2 regions of the Alteromonas sp. DYW1 genome follow, and region 2 is predicted to be linked to the other one. Evidence: predicted binding sites of a transcription regulator. Region 2 holds the regulator's gene; the other holds the start of a gene.

Region 1 (10,397 bases), 1.8 Mb from region 2:
TCGCTGTCATTACGCTTCGTCCGTTCTATCCATATCTTCGGTGGATTCTAACCACATGGCGTTTATGATGCCGAACGAGCAGGCCAATAATACGCCTAGTATCCAGGTGAAATACCACATAATAATTCTCCTTAATAAATTGTGTGTGATTGATTGAGGTCAGCCTGTTTTATACGTCCACGCATCACCCAGAAACCATAGATGGTGTAGGCAAGGACAATGGGTACAAAGATACAAGCTACAATAAACATGGTATTAAGAGTCAACAGTGATGACGTCGCATCCCAAACCGTTAAACTTGCTGCTGGCATAGTGCTGCTGGGCATCAAAAATGGGAACATCGAAAAGCCGGCGGTGAGGATAATGCCGGTTATGGTGAGCGCACTAGCAGTAAATGCGAGGCCACTCTTACCCGAATATGACGCGTTTGCACAAACAATGGCAGCACCAATACCGATGATTGGGGCGCTTAGCATCCAAGGATAAGTCGCATAGTTGCTTAACCAAGCGCCACTGACGATTTCTACCGTTTTTGTCAACGGATTGCTGGTGGCGAGTGGATCGACTGTAGAGGTTATCACGTAGCCGTCTACAGCAAAGTTTAGAATCAATCCAGCAAGAATAAACAAGCCTGCGGTAGCGACTGACAGCACGACAGAAACTTTGCGCGCGCGGTCATACAGGTGTGAGTCTGTTTTTAGCTGTAACCAAGTAGCCCCATGGTTGAGCAGCATAAACACAGAAACCAAGCCAGTGAGTAAGGCGAATGGTGTCAAGAGACCAAAAAAGCTGCCGGTATACGTCGCCTTTAAGGTATCGTCGAGCTCAAAGGGTACTCCGAGTAATAAGTTACCAAAGGCAACACCGAAAATAAGAGCTGGTATGATACCCCCAGCAAACAGTGCCCAGTCCCACATTAAACGCCACTTTTTATGCGGTAGTTTACTGCGATAATCAAACCCTAATGGACGCATCCATAGCGCGATTAAGGTGAGTGCCAAGGCCAGATAGAAGCCCGAAAAAGCGGTTGCATAAATTAATGGCCAAGCCGCAAATATGGCGCCACCAGCGGTGATAAACCAAACTTGGTTACCATCCCAATGTGGACCGATAGTGTTGATCATCACCCGCCGATCTTCATCCGTTTTTCCCACCAAGGTCAGCAGTGCGCCTACGCCTAAGTCAAACCCGTCGGTTACCGCAAAGCCAATCAGCAATACGCCAACCAGTACCCACCAAATGAGGCGTAACATTTCATAGTCAATCATGAGTGAGCTCCTTTAGGTTCGGCATCCACAGTGCCGACAGAAAGTTGTGCAAGTAGCTGTTCTTGTTCTGCAAACGTTGCCGAAGGGCCTTTGCGAGCATACTTTTGCATTAAATAAAATGCGGCGATAAACATGAGCGTGTAAAAGGTGGAATAGGCCACCATAGTGATCACGACATCACTGACAGAGAGGTTTGATACTGCAGTGTGCACGGGCAATATTTCTGCAATGGACCAAGGCTGACGACCATACTCTGCAACAAACCAGCCCGCTTCAGAGGCAATCCATGGGAGCGGTAAACTCCACACCGCGGCCTTAAGCAGCCAACGAGGTTTCGTAATCTGGTGTTTAGTTGAGTAGTAAAAAGCACACAAAAATAACAGCAACATGGCGACACCTGATGCTACCATGATGCGGAAACTCCAGAACAATGGTGCCACCGCAGGAACGCTATACTCCACGGCTTGCGCCAGCGCCGTTTCACTGGGGTTAGTAATATCCTCTGCAAACGGTTCAAGTAGCATGGCAAAACCGAGATCATCCTTATGCGCTTCAAATTGCGCTAACTGTGCGGCTGTCGCTTCACCACTGCGCACCACATCAAGCACAGCATAGGCTTGAATGCCTGATAAAATGCGTTCTCTATGTTCGATTTTGTGATCTTTTAAGCCAGTAACTTCTTCATCTAAAGAACGGGTTGCAATAATGCCCATGGCATAAGGGATCTGGATGGCATAATCGACTTGTTCGGTTTCGTCATTAGGGATCCCAAAAACCGTAAATGGCGCTGGTGCCGGATGGGTTTCATACTCAGCCTCGACGGCAGCAAGTTTTACCTTCTGTACATCGCCGAGTTCATAACCACTCTCGTCGCCGAGTACAATTACGGACAGTATGGACGCCAAGCCAAAGCTAGCGGCAATGGCAAATGAACGACGCGCAAAGGCAATGTCTTTACCCTTTAATAAATAATAAGACGATATCGCAAGTACAAAGACTGCGGCAGTGACATAACCCGCGGAAACGGTGTGCACAAATTTTACTTGTGCAACAGGATTAAACATTACCTCAGCGAAGCTAGTCATTTCCATACGCATTGATTCGAAATTGAACTCAGCTCCCACTGGATACTGCATCCAGCCATTGGCAATTAAGATCCACAATGCCGAGAAATTTGAGCCAAGCGCAACCAACCAAGTGGTCATCAGGTGCTTCACTTTTGACATTTTATCCCAGCCAAAAAAGAACAGTCCGACAAAGGTTGATTCAAGGAAGAACGCCATCAAACCTTCAATTGCGAGTGGTGCACCAAAAATATCGCCAACATAGTGGGAGTAGTAGGACCAATTCATTCCAAATTGAAATTCCATCGTCAGACCGGTGGCAACCCCAATCGCAAAGTTTATCCCAAACAACTTGCCCCAGAATTTGGTCATTTGTTTGTAGATTTCTTTGCCCGTCATGACATAAACCGACTCCATAATGGCCAACATAAAAGTCAGACCCAAGGTCAGTGGCACAAATATGAAGTGGAACATCGCGGTCATGGCAAATTGCCAACGCGACAACTCGACTAGCGTCTCGTTCATATGGTTTCTCCTGATAACGCAGAGCGCTGATTAAATACACCCTTGAGCTGCATCCAACGTGCCAACCCTGCAATTAGCGGAATTCAGCAAAAAAGTTGATCGTGATCAATTCAATGGGCTGGTTTTGCGCTGATTAAGGAAAGCTACAGTCAAATTTGGCGAAAGCCTGTGTCAGTAATGTCAGTTATGACAGCGAGAATTGAGTTGAGGTTAATTTTTGGAATAATGACACTTTTGGTAACAAAGGAACAAAGGAACAAAGGAACAAAGGAACAAAGGAACAAAGGAACAAAGGAACAAAGGAACAAAGGAACAAAGGAACAAAGGAACAAAGGAACAAAGGAACAAAGCAAGCGATAGTCCATGTTCGCTTGCTTACACGATTAATCTTCTTTTGCTGGTGGTGTTTTGGTCAACGAGAATGCGCCACGAATGTCACCCATTGAGAATCCAGTCGCTTGATCGTTTGGGTACAAGGTCTTGATCTGAGCGGCTAGATTCGGTTCTATGTTACTGCCGTGGCAGGCTAAGCAGAGCTGGGTGGTTGGGATGGCTCGCATAAATCGAAAGCCGTCAGGTGTTAACTCGCTACGCTGTAATTGTGTGAACGCCACTCCGTTTTGCATTTGCTGCGCAAATAGCGCCAAACCTACGGCTTCCCAGTCGTCGGGTTGGTTGTCGGCATTACGCGTTTTCAAACTCGTTCGACGCAAGTTCCATCCGTCGGCTGAGAGTTCGGCAGCAATATCAGGCGCTTGATCATTGCAAACCTCTACGGCAGCTGAAAACCCGCCTTGCTTTACCGCACTCATGAGTGCAGTCTTCAGAGCCGAGGAGAATTGATTAATTTTTTCGTCGGCAGCGCGTTCCAGTGCTTGCTGCTGTGCGGCAGAACCGGGAGCTTTTGTTATAGGAGTCCCCACCGTCTCAGCAGCCACTAGCGGGTAGGCGCTGATGGCTAGTATTAATGTCGCGAAAGTGCAGTATTTTGAGCTATTCAACGGCTTACTCCAAACGCTCAATACCCAAGGCTTTAAGTACATATTTTTCATATACAGGTTCACTGGTACCGGTTTTCATTTTACGCATAAAATACTTTTCAAAGGCAATTTTAGCTAAATGCACCCATTTACCTTTCTTAAACCACGTAATATTCCGTGGGGGTATTTGTGGCATAGCCACAAATGCAGCGCCTGTGTCACCCATGTCAGCAAGGCATATGGCATGCCACGTACCTTTGCTTGCAGGTTCTTCGTTATCGACAATGATGGATTTTAAGTTGTGCGCAATTGCGGTCATCATGGTCTCGATCATATAGCCTGTTTTGGGTGTCCCTGTTGGTACGGGCGTGGGCTCAACTGGCGGAATAGCCACACATACGCCACCAGAAAATATATTGGGGTAGGTTGGATTGCGCTGAAATTCATCGGTGATCACAAATCCTTTGGGGTTACATAATCCTTCAACATTCGCGACGGCATCAATACCAGCAAAAGGAGGAATAAGCATGGAGTGGTTAAACGCGATGTCATGATTGAACTCTACTTCACCCTTTCGATTGAGTTCTGAAATGTGCATCAGGCCATCTTCAACCCGATCCACTGTGGCATTGCAGATCCACTTGATATCCCGTGTGCGTAACTCGGATTCTAAAACTGATTTTGAGTCACCCACACCGCCGAGCCCAAGATGGCCAATATAGGGTTCACTGGTGACAAAATGAATCGGAACTTTATGCCTAATTTTTGCATCACGCAGTGCTTTGTCGAGGATAAAAGCGTACTCATAAGCAGGACCAAAACAGCTCGCACCTTGAAATGCCCCAACGATGACGGGCCCCGGATTGGCCACTAGTTTTTCAAAATCTCGGTGGCATGCTTGTGCATGATCCAGAGTACAAATAGATTGGGTGAAGTGCTCTGGTCCCGCGCCGGGAATATTATCGAAGGCGAGTTTAGGGCCAGTAGCAATAATCAAGTAGTCATAATCAACAGCTTCACCATTATCGGTTTTAAGCACATTATTGTGCGCATCAATTTCGACAACTCGACCACAGACAAATCCAATATTTTTCTTCTTAAGGTACTTTTCTATCGGAATGGTAATGGCTTCTGGCTCTCGCCAACCAACTGCAACCCATGGGTTGGAGGGGACAAAACGAAACTCTGGGCGTTCATTCACAACGACCACTTCGTGATTTTTCCCTAAAATTTCCTTTGTTTCATAAGCCGCCGGCATACCACCGGTTCCAGCTCCTAACACCACTACTTTTGCCATTGTTGTTTCCTAAGTCGTTATTTAACAAACGCTGATGAATAAATGTAAATAACCTGTAAACAAAAGGCGTGCCAATCCTGTTTGATTGTAACCATATGAAATTAATGGGTTTTATTTTAAGTTGGGTAGTGCGGTAGATTTGTGTGTATGAATCGTGTCATATTTGACAGCAACTAGGTCAAGATTGTCAGTTTAAATTAGCGCGAATGAATACATCGATTGTCCAGTCCATGATTAATGCCATCGATAAACCAGCAATATTTATCGACACCAAGTACACCATTCTGGCTGTGAATGAAGCTTACCGAGATACTTATGAAACCGAGGTCGTGGTGGGCAATAGTCATTGTTTTGAGATTTCGCACGGTCATCAACAACCGTGTGACAAACATGGTGAAGACTGTCCGATCCAAACCTGCAAGGTAACCAATAAGCCCAGCAGTGTGGTGCATATTCATAATACCGAGTTAGGCAAGACTTACTGCGATATTCTAATGAAGCCGGTAAAGGATGAAAATGGAATAACTATCGGCTTCCTGGAGATCCTTGATCGTATCAACTTTGCTGCCGCAGAATCCGAAGCAAACAAGATGATTGGCTCATCTGCGCCATTTAAGCGCATGCTGACCTTGATTAATCGTGCTGCGAAATCTGAAATCTCGGTGCTTTTACATGGTGAAACAGGCACCGGTAAGGAACTCGTTGCTAAAGCCTTGCATGATTCTAGCTTGCGTGCTGAGCGACCGTTCGTGGTTATTGAATGCACGGGATTAAATGAAAATCTGTTTGAATCTGAATTGTTTGGCCATGAAAAAGGCGCTTTCACAGGCGCGACGCACACCAAGAAGGGGCTTATAGAAGTCGCGCAAGGCGGTACGGTGTTTTTTGATGAAATTGCCGATGTCCCGCTGAGTATGCAAGTCAAACTATTGCGTCTGTTGGAAACCCAGTGTTACCGGCCAGTCGGCAGTACCAAGCAGCGTAAAGCCGATTTTCGTTTGATATGTGCCAGCCATAAAAACTTGCTGCAGTTGGTCGAGAAAGGTGAGTTTCGCCAAGATCTTTATTACCGTATTGCGGGCTTCCCCATCGATTTGCCTTCGTTGCGCGAGCGCCACCAAGATATCCCTGCGTTGGCGCGCCACTTCCTGAGTGTATCGGATTTAAAGCACAAACGATTCAGTGAGGCAGCGTTGCAGATAATTAGTCGCTATGAATTCCCTGGTAACATCCGCGAGTTGCGTAACTTAGTTGAACGTTCAGCACTAATGGCAAATGAAGATATTATCAACCCTGAAGATATACCTAACGCTCCTGCCAATGCGAAAATCCCACACAACGATAGTCAGGCATTAATGTCATTAGAGGAAGCTGAGGCCGGCTATTTAACCTCAGTCTGTGCTCGTCACGATATGCCAATCAATGAACTAGCAGAGACTTTAGGGGTGAGTACTAGAACGCTGTATCGGAAGTTACAAAAATACGGACTAAAATATGATTGAGTCACGCCCTAAACGGACGTGACTGTGAAGCTACTATTATTTACCGAGCGCTAACTCTTGCTCAGTTTTGAAGCCAAAGACTTTACGCAGCACAATCGTGGCTGGACAAAAGCCGGTAAAGCTTTGCTGGAATAGATTGGCGCCAATGAAAACCGTGAACCAAACAAAGTTAGGGTGTACCCAAACAGTAAGTACCACGGACAGTAATACCATGAACCCTGCAAATGCAGTTAACGCGCGTTCAGCAGACATAACGACTCCTTTTTGCTAATAGTAATAGCGATAACGCAGATATACGTTACTCGCGTCGGAAAATTGATTAAAAAATGTGTGTGGCTCGTCACCATAAAAGAGGTTAAGACCACCCGAGACACGCCATTTATCACTGGGACTGTAATCGGCGGTGAGTTTAGCGTAGCCATCACTGTCTGATGTGGAATAAAAATTAAATAGCCCGAGTGTTAAGGTTTGTTGCATAGCCCGATACGTTAGGCGCTGAGTAATAACTACGCGGCTGCGGTTTGACTCATACTCAGGTGTCAATGAGTGTGCAATTAGGGAGTTATGATCGGCGGTGCGCTCCATATACCACTGCACACTACCTGTGAGGTTCTTTATTAACTCCTGCTCGTAACCCACTAACCAGCGCGTTTGACTATTGGCTATGAGTGGATTTGTGCCGGTAGTGTCATCCTTTGAATCATAGTAAGCGAACTCTGCATTGAATAGTCCGCTTGCCAAAGGCGTGATGGCACTAACACCGTAAACCCCTAAGGCTGAAAAATAGGGTAAGCCCTGAGCAGTAAAGCTGCTTGGTGACTTATAATAGCCATCGTAGCCATAGAGTGCGTACTCGGTTTGGCCAACTGTTTTATATAGTCGGATAGCGATTTCCGCCCCTGTCGGCTCGAGCTGAGATTCAACGCTGAATCCAGGCGCGACATTTTGCCCAATCAAGGGAGAGAAGAACGAAAAGTAGTCGCCGTTAATATAGTTATCCGGTGTGAACTCCGGGGTAATCGCGATATCAATATTGGCGACCTCAAAGAAGCCCGACAAGCGCGCGGACAATGAGGGTGCTTTTAAGTAACTATCATCGCGGCCGGCAAAAAACGACTGAAAATCTTTCGGGAAAAGGTCGTTTAAGAATAAGTAATCACCCGTACCCCAGGTCAGCACCTGTTGACCGATTTTAAGATCGAAGTGTTTACCCCATTCCCCGAGACCGGATAAACTGCCTTGCCATGCAGCTTCCCTGAGTTGGGCTTTCCATTGGTCAAGTACACCGTCATAGTAGCCATCGATAGTGAGGTTAAACCGCGATGCAGTAAAATCATAGTCGAAGGTCAATTGGCCACGCAGGTCGGCAAGTGTTAGATCGTCATTGAGCGCGGGATCATTGGCTAACCGGGCGCCTAATGCGCCCTCAAAAAAACCGGAGAAGCGGTAGGGCGTTGGCGCCTCTTCTTGCCATTCACCCATATCCCACTCATCATTACTCCATTCATCGTCTTGTTGTGCATTCACCATCGCACTGCTGAGCACTGCGGCAGTAATACAGCCCAGTAAATGAAGTTTCATCAATTTAGCCATTCGCGCGGTGGGTTACGTAAGCTACGTTCAGTAAACACATCATCGCCTAAGCCGATGTTGTAACGGATATTGCGAAACTCCATCAGTGTATATCCACCACTTTTAAGGTCACTAACTTTGCTGCGCACAACGGTTGGGAATCCTTCCACGTCTTCAATCTGAACGGCTTCAACGCGGCGGTAATTGTCATCACCAGCTTTGAAAAAATCAATCAGAACAGGCAAGTTGGTACTTTTGTCAATGCTGACTACATAGTATGCAAACTCAACACTATCTGGCTTTCTCGGGGTCGCTTTGAGTTGGACTTGGGTGTCTGTCTCAGTCACTAATTCAAATTGATCCTCACTGATTGCGCGGCCAGAAACATCTTCATAATAAAAGTGTGAACCGACAAATGACGTGCGCTTATCGCCGGCAGAAATGCGCTTCACTAAATCTAACGCGGGTAGATATAACCAGCGGTCGTCATCAACGTCAGCATCGGTATGCTTTTCCACCCGAAACACCGTATCTTTAACATCTGCCGGGCGCGAGAAAAAGACCATCATTTGTTGGTCGCCATTATCACTCACATCACGGCGTAAAATAGTAAATTGACGCATCTGTTTGCGACCTTGCGCATCAACGATCATCATACGCGCATCTGAGCGACCATCATCACCAGCGTAATAGGCCGCTTTTTCTGCGCTTTGAACTAAGCTATTGATATCGATCTCAGCGTGCCCTAGTCCAGCGACGGAGAGTGCAGCAACAGTCAATAATGTGCGGATCATAAAACCTCCAAACACCTAGGCGTTAAAAACAATACGCTTCGCCAGCGTCATCACTGCAGGCAAAACTAACAAGGTAACCAAGGCTGAAATAGCCATAATACTGGCTAGGAAAATTCCAACCGTAATGTAAGGTACTAGTGGCGCAAATAAGAGTGGTGTAAAGCCTAATGCAATCACTAGTGCGTTGCGGGATATCGCGGTCGCAGGCTCGCCAAACATGAGTACAAAGGTTTGCTTGATATCTTGGGTTTGCGAGTAAGTCTCGCGCGCGCGCTCTAAAAAGTGGATAGCAAAGTCAACGGAAAGACCAAGGGTCAATGCCGAGAGCACAGCAATAGGCATGTCGTAGTCTTTGCCAATAATACCGATCAGGCCATAGATAAAAGAAATCGTAATGGTCAAAGGTAACATCGCCAGTACACCAAACACCAACGAGCGGAACAACACCACCATCATGATAAACACGATCACGAATGCGCTGATCAGGCTGTCCAGCATTCCAGCAACCATGTTCTCCTGCCATACGACATTAAGGTAAGCTTTGCCTGCCCAACCGAGAGATAAGCCTTCTGGCAACGGATTCTGCGCTACGTAGTTATCGACTACTTGGATAACTTCGGTCATGTCTTGATTGTCACCCGAGGTTAGCTGTAGCCATATCAATGTGCTACTAAAATCGGGCGTGACAAAGTGCCATAAATCATCCGGACGGTGTGATGATTGATATTGGAGTAGGGTTTGAGCAACTGCCTGTGGTGATGACGGTATTTGATAGTCATTTGCTTCACCCGAGCGTAATTCACGATTAACCACCTTGGTTACATCTGCCAAGGAGTTTGATTTACCGACTAAACCGGTTTCTGCCAAATGTGCTTGCAAGTTAGCAACGTAATGCAGTAATTCAGGTGATTGAAAGGCCTTGGATGCACTGAGTGCACGCTCTGCCGTGCGTAATTTCTCATCTAAAAAGTTAATCGCAGCATCAGAATTATCGCCAAATAGCTTATCGTCAATATCAATAATCAGTTGTTGATATTGCTCACTAATTGGTGAATCAGCTAGAGCTTGCACTCGCTCGTCGGCCCAAGCTTTAAGGTCGCTGGGTATTTCATCGCCAAGAAATTTAGCTAACGGTAGCAAGGTATCAGCACTACTTAACACGATATAGGCATCGTAAGTACCCGCAAAGTTTTCATTCAATACTCGATCGGCAACGCGAATTTCATGGTCTTGCTTGAACCAACGCACCGGATTGTCGTTGATTTGTATTTGACTAATGCCCCATACCGAAACTGCGAATATTGCCGTAAAGCTGATCAATAATACTGCCCGATATCGCATCGCTATGCGTCCCAGGGCTTTTGCTGCTGTAGCAATTTTACTGCCGCCTTGTTG
Region 2 (10,397 bases):
TTCACTTGGATCGATGACATTCTTTACAAATATAAATGTCAAAATCAAAAAAGTGATGAAAACCCAAATAGCTGTATGTTTTTGCAGCGACATATAACGATTTTTTAACCTGTTCTTAACGTTTAGCTTGCGTTTATTGACCGAGATCAACGGAAATGTGCTTATGGTATCTTTATGTATTTAAAAGCATTATTATCGCAAGGTCAAAAACCACTTGGTGGCTATAAATAAAGCAAAAACTGCCAAGGACACAGTGAAAACACTTTTTTAAATTGCAGTGGAAGATCCGTCAAATGAGTGAAATCAGCCAAGCACAGCCAGATTACAACTATAAAGTAGTCCGGCAATTTACCGTGATGACAATCATCTGGGGTATCATTGGGATGTCTGTTGGAGTTTTAATCGCGGCGCAATTATTTGCCCCCGCATTGAACTTTGACCTCCCGTGGTTAACCTACTCTCGATTGCGTCCGCTTCACACTAACGCCGTTATTTTCGCCTTCGGTGGGTGTGCTTTGTTCGCCACTTCTTACTATATCGTGCAACGCACGTGTCAGGTAAGACTATTTAGTGACAAGCTCGCAGCCTTCACTTTTTGGGGGTGGCAAGCGGTTATTCTAAGTGCTGTTGTTACCTTGCCGTTAGGTATCACAAGTAGTAAAGAATACGCAGAATTAGAATGGCCAATTGATATATTAATTGCTCTAGTATGGGTTGCCTACATTATCAATTTCTTTGGAACATTGGTGATCAGACGGACTTCACATATTTATGTTGCCAACTGGTTTTTAGGCGCATTTATGTTGACGGTAGCGGTTCTGCATATCGGAAATAGTATGGCGATCCCGCTATCCTTTACCAAGTCTTATTCTCTCTACGCTGGTGCCGTTGATGCCATGATGCAATGGTGGTATGGGCACAACGCGGTTGGGTTCTTCCTTACGGCTGGCTTCTTGGGCATGATGTATTACTTCGTACCGAAGCAAGCAGGCCGTCCAGTCTATAGTTACCGCCTATCAGTGGTTCACTTCTGGGCATTAATTTCGCTCTATATTTGGGCCGGTCCTCACCACTTGCATTACACCGCTTTACCTGATTGGACTCAATCATTGGGTATGGTGATGTCATTGATTCTTTTCGTTCCGTCTTGGGGCGGGATGATTAACGGTATCATGACGCTTTCTGGCGCGTGGCATAAATTGCGTACTGACCCAGTACTGCGCTTCTTGATTGTATCATTGTCATTCTACGGTATGTCGACCTTTGAAGGCCCAATGATGAGTATCAAAACGGTCAATGCATTGTCGCACTACACTGACTGGACAGTCGGTCACGTTCACTCTGGCGCGTTAGGCTGGGTTGCCATGGTGTCTATTGGTTCGATTTATCACTTGATCCCGGTTCTGTTTGGTCAGCGTGGCATGTACTCCACCAAGTTGGTTAACGTGCATTTCTGGTTAACCACTATTGGTGTTGTGTTGTACATCGTAGCAATGTGGATATCAGGGGTACTACAAGGCCTTATGTGGCGTGCAGTAAACGCAGACGGAACATTAACTTACAGTTTTGTTGAGTCACTCGAAGCTTCAAAACCGTTCTATGTTGTGCGTTTCTTGGGGGGGGTATTCATTGTCATAGGGATGCTCATTATGGCTTATAACGCTTACATGACTATTCGTGCCCCTAAAGAAAGCATTGGCCAAGAGCCTGCTAGTCAAGCAGCCTAAGGAGTAAGAAAATGGCTAATCCACATGAGATAATTGAAAAGAACGTAGGACTTTTGACCGTTCTTATATTAGTTGCAATCAGCTTTGGTGCGATGGTGCAAATTACTCCACTAATGTTTCAGCAACAGACCATGGAGCCAGTGACTGGTTTACGCCCGTACACTGCGCTCGAAATGGAAGGTCGCGACATCTACATCCGTGAAGGTTGTTATGGCTGCCATAGTCAGATGATCCGCCCTTTCCGTGCTGAGACAGAGCGCTACGGTCACTATTCCGTTGCAGGTGAATCGGTTTGGGAGCGCCCCTTCCTGTGGGGGTCAAAACGTACAGGGCCAGATCTTGCTCGGGTCGGTGGACGCTACAGCGACGAGTGGCACCGTGTGCACTTGATAAACCCGCGTGACGTTGTTCCTGAATCTAATATGCCTGGTTATCCTTGGTTGCAAGAAAATGTGTTGAGTGGTGACGAAACGGGTAAGAAATTGCAAATCTTCAAGAACTTAGGGGTTCCCTATACTGATGAAGATATTGCTGGCGCAAAAGCGGCTGTTCAGGGTAAGACTGAAATGGAAGCCCTTATTGCATACCTTCAATCGCTTGGCACACATTTGAAATAGTTATGGATCAAGGTGTAATCGGCAGCATATTTACTGTCATCGTATTCGTTTCCTTCATTGGCGTGGTCTTCTGGGCGTTTAGTAGTCGCAATAAGAAGAAATTCGACGAGGCCGCAAACCTAGTGTTTGCCGATGAAGAAAACCACAAGAACACAAAAAATAAGACACAGGAGTCTGAAAACTCATGAGCATGTTTTGGACAATTTGGATTTCGGTAATCACACTGGGTTTAATATTCGGTTGTTACCTGTTATTGCGTTGGTGCCTAGCTAACCACACTGGGGTGCCTGAAGGCGAGAGTATGGGGCACGAGTTTGATGGTATTGAAGAAATCAATAACCCACTACCCAAATGGTGGACCATTCTCTTTTATATCGTCATTGTATGGGGATTAGTTTACTTAGTGCTCTACCCTGGCCTTGGCAGTTATAAAGGTTTACTAGGCTGGACTAGCTCAAATCAAGGCGTATTAACCCTTGAGGAATCAAAGGCAAAGCAACAAGCAGCCATTGAAAATAATGCGCTTGTTCAATATGACCGCGAAATCAAATTTGCTAGCGAGCGTTTCGATCCAATCTTTGCGGAATACGCTAAGGTACCCGTTGAAGAGTTAGTGAAAAATGAAGAAGCGGTGAAAGTAGGCCAACGCCTATTCTTGCAAAACTGTGCACAATGCCATGGTTCAGATGCCCGTGGTCAAAATGGTGGCTTCCCTAACCTGACTGACAATGATTGGCTGTATGGTGGTAGCGGCGATAAAATCAAAGAAACTTTAATCAATGGTCGCCAAGGCGCGATGCCAGGCTGGTTGGCTCCATTTGGTGAGCAAGGTATTAAGGAAGTGGTTGCCTACACGCTAAGTTTAAGTGGCCGTGAAGTTGATCAGTCGCTGAAAGACGCAGGTAAGGTCCGGTTTGCTGCATGTGCTGCATGTCATGGCATGGACGGTAAAGGCAATCAGATGATTGGCGCACCTAATCTAACTGATAATATTTGGTTGTATGGTGGTAGCGAACGCGCAGTCACAGAAACTTTAAATTACGGTCGTAATGGTATGATGCCTTCGTTTGCTAAAACGTTGGGCGAAGATAAGATCCACGTTGTTGCAACGTACGTTTATAGCTTATCGAATTAGTCCGTAATTAGTGTCATCATAGCCCCGTTTACGCGGGGCTTTTTTATATAGGATCTTAATTAGTAATGAGCGAAGCAACAGTCACCCCATGGTACAAACAGTTTTGGCCATGGTTTTTGATAGCCGTACCACTTTCCTCTTTTATCGTCGGCTTTTTCGTCCTTCATTTAGCCACTAACACAACCGACAGTCTGGTAGTGGATGATTACTATAAAGAAGGTCGCGCTATCAACGCACGTTTGGATAAAATTCAAACCGCTAAAGACCTAAACATCGTAACAGAGTTAAGCTTTTCATCTGACGGTGCGATCGCGTTGCGCTTTATATCAGGCACACCACGTTCAAACGAGGCGCTCCAGTTATCGCTTTATCACGTAACCTTAAAAGATCGAGATATCAATATTTTGTTGGCCGCAGACGCCAAGGGGGTTTACCGTGGTCATACTGAGCAAGCATTGGATGGGAAATGGCGGGTAACGCTATTGCCATTAGATGAAGCATGGAAACTCCAACAAGTTCTTGCTTTACCTCAATCTAAACCAATACGGTTCGCCCCTTGAGTATAACATCTCCCCCCTGCTTTCATTGTGGGCTTCCCAATCTCGATGGAGCGAAATATACCGTTATTATCGCAGGCGAATCGCAGGCAATGTGTTGCCCTGGCTGTCAGGCCGTGGCGCAATCGATTGTTGATAATGGACTAGAAGATTATTACGCGATACGCACTGAACCAGCGGCTAAAGGTGATGAGTTCTATGCAGAAACACTCGACAAACTATCACTTTTTGACGCACCAGAAGTACAAGAAGAGTTTGTTCACGACAAGCGTGACGCAAAGCAAATACAGTTAACCGTTGAAGGTATTAATTGTGCTGCTTGTGGATGGTTAATCGAAAAACAAATGGCCAAAACGAAGGGCATTACCCAAATCTCGGTTAACGTTTCGACACGACGAGCACTAGTAGATTGGGACCCAAGTGCAATTTCACTGAGTACTATAATTGCCAATTTTCATAAAATTGGATACCGCGCATCACCGTTTCAACCCGATAAGCACGAGGCTTTGTTTCGCGCTGAACAGAAATCACTGTTAAAAAAAGTTGGACTGGCTGGGATCATGACTATGCAGGTGATGATGCTCATGACTGGTCTTTACTTTGATCTATTTGGCAACATCGATCACGAAACCCGACAGTACTTTTATTGGGTCAGTTTAGTTTTAACCACGCCGGTTGTGCTGTATTCCGGCAGTATATTCTATATAAGTGCCGCCAAGGCAGTCGCTATGCGCAGCGTAAATATGGATGTTCCCGTTACACTAGCAATTTTCGGTACTTACATTGCTGGTATCAAAGCCACGATTTTAGAAGTCGGTGACGTGTACTTTGAGTCGATCTGCATGTTTGTTTTCTTTCTTCTACTCAGTCGCTTTCTTGAGCATCGAGCCCGACATAAGGCTGCACTTATCTCTGCCAACATGCTGCAGTATATGCCGGTTTCTGCAACGGTTCTTACCGACGGTGAACAGCAATCGGTGTTAGCTAAGTTACTTGTTCCTGGGCAAATTGTATTAGTAAAACCCGGCGAAGTTATTCCCGTTGACGGCACCGTTATAGACGGCGAAAGTCAAGTTAATGAATCGATGCTTAACGGTGAGTTTGAACCTGCTCACAAAGTAAAAGGGACACATGTTTATGGCGGAACAGTGAATCAAAGTGGCAGTCTTAGCATTCGCGTAACCAGCAAACTAAAAGATGCTTTAGTTAACCAAATTGTTCTTATGCAAGAAGCTGCATTGGCCACGAAACCGCGCATTGCGCATATTGCCGATCGTTTCTCGCGCTATTTTGTAAGCGCAGTACTGATCATATCAGCGCTTACGTTTGGCTTCTGGACATGGATGGGCAGCGACAATGCGTTCTGGATTACGATTGCTGTGTTGGTGGCGACCTGTCCCTGTGCTTTAGGATTGGCAACACCCTCCGCACTAACTTGCGCAATGGCGCGTTTAAACAAAGCCGGAGTAGTACTTAAACGCGCTGATGCACTAGAACAAATAAATACATTGGATACCATTATTTTAGATAAAACCGGCACCCTCACTGAAGGTAAGTTTTCTTTGCATAAGCATTGGATAGCACCCGCTTATGCTGGTCCTGATCCGCTAATAATTGCGGCTTCATTAGAAGCTCGTTCTGAACATCCAATTGCCCAAGCTTTTGCCGACGTAGCAACGCTGCCGGCTAGTGATATCTCAATTACGATTGGTCAAGGGATCATAGGTACGATCAACGGTTACAATTATCGGATAGGCAGCAAAGCCTTTGTCACTGATAATTTGCCAACTCAAAATGACGTTCATTCGATCACTGATAGCGAGAAAGCGAATGTCTGGTTAGCATCTGATGATGGTCTGATTGCAATTTTTTGGCTAAACGATACGTTAAAGGACAATGTTGACGCTACATTAAAACGTATTCCATTTGGCAAAGTATTACTCAGTGGTGATACGCAGGCGAATGTTAAATTAGTCGCAAACAAGCTTGATATCACCGATTTTTTTGCTCAACAGTCACCACAACAAAAGCTTACATTCGTTGAAAACTATCAAGCACAAGGACATTCAGTGATGATGGTTGGCGACGGAGTTAATGATGCACCAGTGCTAGCAAAAGCGGATATTTCCGTTGCGGTTGGGAATGCCTCTGATCTCGCGAAAAGTTCTGCTGACGTGGTACTGCTTAATGAAAGTATTACCGTTATTCCAGCGCTGATTGATGTCGCCAAACAAACGCAAGTAACCATTAAACAAAACATGGCGTGGTCATTGGGATATAATTTTTTGATTTTGCCGTTTGCGGTATCAGGAGTGTTAGCTCCCTGGATGGCGGCCTTGGGTATGTCCTTGAGTTCAATAATCGTAGTAGTAAACTCTACGCGCTTACTTCGGTATAAAGCAGGTTAAGATGAGTATCATTTATGTCCTAATCCCTATCGCAATTATCATTGTTGCGATTGCCATTGCGGTATTTTTTTGGGCGGTAAAAAGTAATCAGTTCGATGATCTCGATCGGCAAGGCTATAGCATTTTGTTTGATGATGATTTACCCCCTGAAGAAAAATCATTGGCTAAAGCCCGCCAACAGGAATTAGACAATCGTCGTGACTGAAATAAGTTTGCTTGCTGCATGGCTTATTGGCATTGCAGGCGGTGTGCATTGTGTAGGTATGTGCGGTGGTATAACGGTTGCCCTACAGTCAGCAGTTCCGGCTCAAGGTAAACCGTGGATTTACGCTAGTGCTTACCACCTCGGCCGCATTACAAGTTATGCCCTAGCAGGTTTTTGCGCCGGCCTGCTAGGGACCATCGTCAGCCATTCAAGTTTCTTCAATGGAGTCTCAGTACTGACAATATTAAGTGGCATTATGTTGTTATTACTGGGGGGCCATATAGCGAATTGGTTTAGCGTACTGCACTACTTCGAACGTCAAGGCGGTAAGCTTTGGCGGCGAATACAGCCCGTCGCTAAGTCATTAATTCCATTCAAGCACCCTCTACACGCATTCCTGTATGGTGGTGTTTGGGGTTGGTTACCGTGTGGGTTGGTGTATTCGACGCTAAGTTGGAGTATGGCTGCTGGTGATCCTGTGACAGGTTCGTTAGTTATGTTGTTCTTTGGATTAGGTACATTGCCTCTTATGCTGGCCGTGAGCCTTGGAGGGGCGCGGTTAACACAGTTAGCGCGAAGTCAACAAGCTCGAACATTCATTGCAATCACACTAATAGGCTATGGGTTGTACTTGATTTTTCAGGGTGTAACGCTTATAACGTGAGAGTAATTTCAGCAATGCAAAGGTGCATTCATGCACAATAAACTCGGTCGTGGAGACCTTTCTATACACTGCCAAACCTGCAGCTTTAGTCATTTGTGTTTACCAGTGTCGCTAAATGAAGAAGAAATGGGTTCGCTCGATGAAATTATCGAACGTAAAAAACCCCTTCACAAAAACGATAAGTTGATCCAAGCAGGCGATAAATTTCAATCCCTTTACGCGGTTCGTTCGGGTTCCTTTAAATCGTTTATTAGTGATGCAGACGGTGAAGAACAAGTCATTGGCTTCCACTTTCCGGGCGATATTATAGGTTTTGATGCATTGCGTGATAGTCGCCATTCGAGTTACTGCCAAGCATTAGAAACTGCCATGGTGTGCGAGCTTCCCTACGAAACATTAGACGAAATGTCTGCTAAGTTTCCTAAGCTCCGCAAGCAGATCATGAGTTTTATGAGTGCTGAGATTAAACACGATCATGATCAAATGATGTTATTGAATAAACGCACGGCGGAAGAACGCTTGATGCACTTCATTGCGCATTTATCGAAACGCTTTGAAGAGCGAGGGTTTTCACCTAAGCAATTTAATCTCACGATGACGCGCAACGAAATCGGAAATTATTTGGGCCTAACTGTAGAAACTATCAGTCGCTTGTTAACTCGATTTCAAAAAGATGGGATCATCGCTGTTGACGGTAAATTGATTACAATTTTGGATTTTGACAGGATGGCAGAAAAGCTCCATACAACCGAAATTCCGACCTGTACAATCGAAAATTAACGCCTGAATATGGTTCCTTTGATCTAACTCAACAGGGGACACTAGCGTATTCTCATTGACCCGTTACACTTGGACTAAAGTAACCATGGGAATACGCAATGCAACACTATCAACATTTATTCGTCGTTATCGATCCTGATCTCGAAAAGCAAATCGCACTCGCGAGAGCCGTTGAACTTGCTGCCAAAACTGGCGCTGAAATAACCGTATTTCTTTGCATTTATGACCTGTCTTACGAATTGACAACAATGTTGTCATTGGATGAGCGTGATGCCATGCGCAAGGCTGTCTTGGCAGATCGCAATGAATGGCTGCAGTCGCTAATTGCGGAGTATGTTCCGAGTGATGTATCGGCGCACGCTAAGGTGGTATGGGACAAATCGCTCTATGAGTCAGCTATCCGCACCGTTTTAGCGGTTGATGCGGATTTATTAATTAAAGCTGCTTCCAGCCATGATGACTTTGCCTCTTTGATATTCACGCCTACAGATTGGCACCTTTTGCGTAAGTGCCCTACGCCAGTGCTTATGGTAAAGCAGCACGCATGGCCCGCCAACGGTAATATTTTGGCCAGTATAAATGTCGGTACTGAAGATGAAGTGCATGCAGAACTAAATCAACATGTGGTTGAATGTGCAAAAGCCTGCGCCGACACATTAGATGCAACACTGCACCTTGTAAATGCGTTTCCAGGTACGATTGTGAATTTGGCCATTGAGATGCCTGAATTCGATCCTCACGGCTATAACGAAAACGTAAAGCGCCATCATCAAAACGAGATGCATAAGTTCGCCACAGCGAACGCCGTGCCTTTAGTTCAATGTCATGTTATTCAGGGCCTACCAGAAGTTGCAGTCCCAAAACAAGCTAACTCTCTGGATGCTGAATTAGTCGTTATCGGCACCGTTGGGCGCGCGGGGTTATCTGCAGCCCTGATAGGAAATACCGCTGAACAAGTCATTGATCGTCTCAATTGTGATGTTTTGGCGATTAAGCCTGCGGGATTTCATAGCCCTGTTCATGGTTAAGTCAGGCACCGAAAATAAAGTGCTAAAAACTAGGGTTCGTGGTTTTTTACTGTATCTATAACGATTACAATAACGCTTTGTCGTAACCAATATAAGCTAGCCATGAGTTCAAGTGTCATCAGTAAAGCTGATAGTAAGCATCAGTACAATCTTAATAAGCTGCAGAAGCGCCTGCGCCGGAATGTTGGTAAGGCAATTGCTGATTTCAATATGATTGAGGATGGTGATCACGTAATGGTCTGCCTTTCAGGCGGCAAAGATAGCTATACCTTATTGGATATATTGCTTTTTTTACGTGGTATTGCGCCTATCGACTTTTCTGTTACCGCGATTAATCTTGATCAAAAGCAACCCGGCTTCCCAGAGCATGTTCTGCCAAATTATCTCAGCGAACTGGGCGTTAACTTTCAGATCGTTGAAGAAGATACATACAGTATCGTAACCGATAAAATCCCTGCAGGAAAAACGACGTGTTCATTGTGCTCTCGGTTAAGACGCGGCATTTTATATCGGACGGCAAAAGAGATTGGCGCAACCAAAATAGCATTGGGGCATCACCGTGATGATATGCTCGAAACCCTATTTCTCAACATGTTTCACGGTGGCAAGTTAAAAGCAATGCCGCCTAAATTAGTCAGTGACAATGGTGAACATATTGTTATTCGCCCACTGGCCTATTGCGCTGAGAAAGATATTCAACGTTATAGTGACGCGGTCAAATTCCCGATCATTCCGTGCAACCTTTGCGGCTCGCAGGAAAACCTGCAACGCAAAAATATAAAGCTTATGCTACAAGATTGGAATCGCCGCTTTCCTGGACGCATTGAGTCAATGTTTAGAGCCATGCAAAATGTTGTACCGTCGCATTTAGCCGATGGTCAACTGTTTGATTTCAAGAGCGTATCGACAACAAACGAACCTGTCATCGATGGAGATACTGGTTTCGATCAACCCAACTACATTGATACGTCCACTGATGACAACGCGCAACCGCAAATAATTTCATTAAGTTAGAAAGGACGTTATCTATGAAAATTGGCCTAGCTCTTGGCGCTGGCGCGGCTCGCGGATGGACCCACATAGGGATTATCAAAGCGTTAGAAAAAATGGGTATCAATATTGATATCGTCGCCGGTTGCTCAATCGGCGCATACGTAGGCGCGGCCTATGCAAGTGGTAAATTACTGGAACTTGAAGAATGGGCCGACTCACTGACTGAATGGCAGGTCTTTGCGTTATTAGGCGTTGGCATCCGTCGCGGCGGAATTGCATCGGG

What was found. The regulator FNR, encoded in region 2, switches genes on or off when oxygen is low (the NO sensors DNR and NnrR bind a similar motif). The targets are predictions, from matches to a motif close to TTGATCTAGATCAA.
Region 1: AC121Z_RS16870 (cytochrome ubiquinol oxidase subunit I) is a predicted target of FNR. The motif match lies at 2,953-2,966, and genes of this name have one in related genera.

Annotation. Positions count from the first base shown of each region.
Region 1 is NZ_CM186038.1:3,701,746-3,712,142, reverse strand. It holds gene AC121Z_RS16885 (ABC transporter ATP-binding protein/permease) at 1-10, opposite strand, end outside; gene cydX (cytochrome bd-I oxidase subunit CydX) at 10-120, opposite strand; gene cydB (cytochrome d ubiquinol oxidase subunit II) at 132-1,268, opposite strand; gene AC121Z_RS16870 (cytochrome ubiquinol oxidase subunit I) at 1,265-2,857, opposite strand; gene AC121Z_RS16865 (Tll0287-like domain-containing protein) at 3,241-3,858, opposite strand; gene AC121Z_RS16860 (NAD(P)/FAD-dependent oxidoreductase) at 3,863-5,134, opposite strand; gene AC121Z_RS16855 (sigma-54 interaction domain-containing protein) at 5,341-6,636, shown strand; gene AC121Z_RS16850 (YgaP family membrane protein) at 6,673-6,888, opposite strand; gene AC121Z_RS16845 (DUF1302 domain-containing protein) at 6,904-8,217, opposite strand; gene AC121Z_RS16840 (outer membrane lipoprotein-sorting protein) at 8,217-9,002, opposite strand; gene AC121Z_RS16835 (efflux RND transporter permease subunit) at 9,018-10,397, opposite strand, start outside.
Region 2 is NZ_CM186038.1:1,870,671-1,881,067, reverse strand. It holds gene AC121Z_RS08360 (hypothetical protein) at 1-150, opposite strand, end outside; gene ccoN (cytochrome-c oxidase, cbb3-type subunit I) at 294-1,727, shown strand; gene ccoO (cytochrome-c oxidase, cbb3-type subunit II) at 1,739-2,344, shown strand; gene AC121Z_RS08345 (cbb3-type cytochrome oxidase subunit 3) at 2,347-2,532, shown strand; gene ccoP (cytochrome-c oxidase, cbb3-type subunit III) at 2,529-3,479, shown strand; gene AC121Z_RS08335 (FixH family protein) at 3,545-4,039, shown strand; gene AC121Z_RS08330 (heavy metal translocating P-type ATPase) at 4,042-6,444, shown strand; gene ccoS (cbb3-type cytochrome oxidase assembly protein CcoS) at 6,446-6,649, shown strand; gene AC121Z_RS08320 (sulfite exporter TauE/SafE family protein) at 6,642-7,313, shown strand; gene fnr (fumarate/nitrate reduction transcriptional regulator Fnr) at 7,344-8,093, shown strand; gene uspE (universal stress protein UspE) at 8,192-9,121, shown strand; gene ttcA (tRNA 2-thiocytidine(32) synthetase TtcA) at 9,224-10,135, shown strand; gene rssA (patatin-like phospholipase RssA) at 10,150-10,397, shown strand, end outside.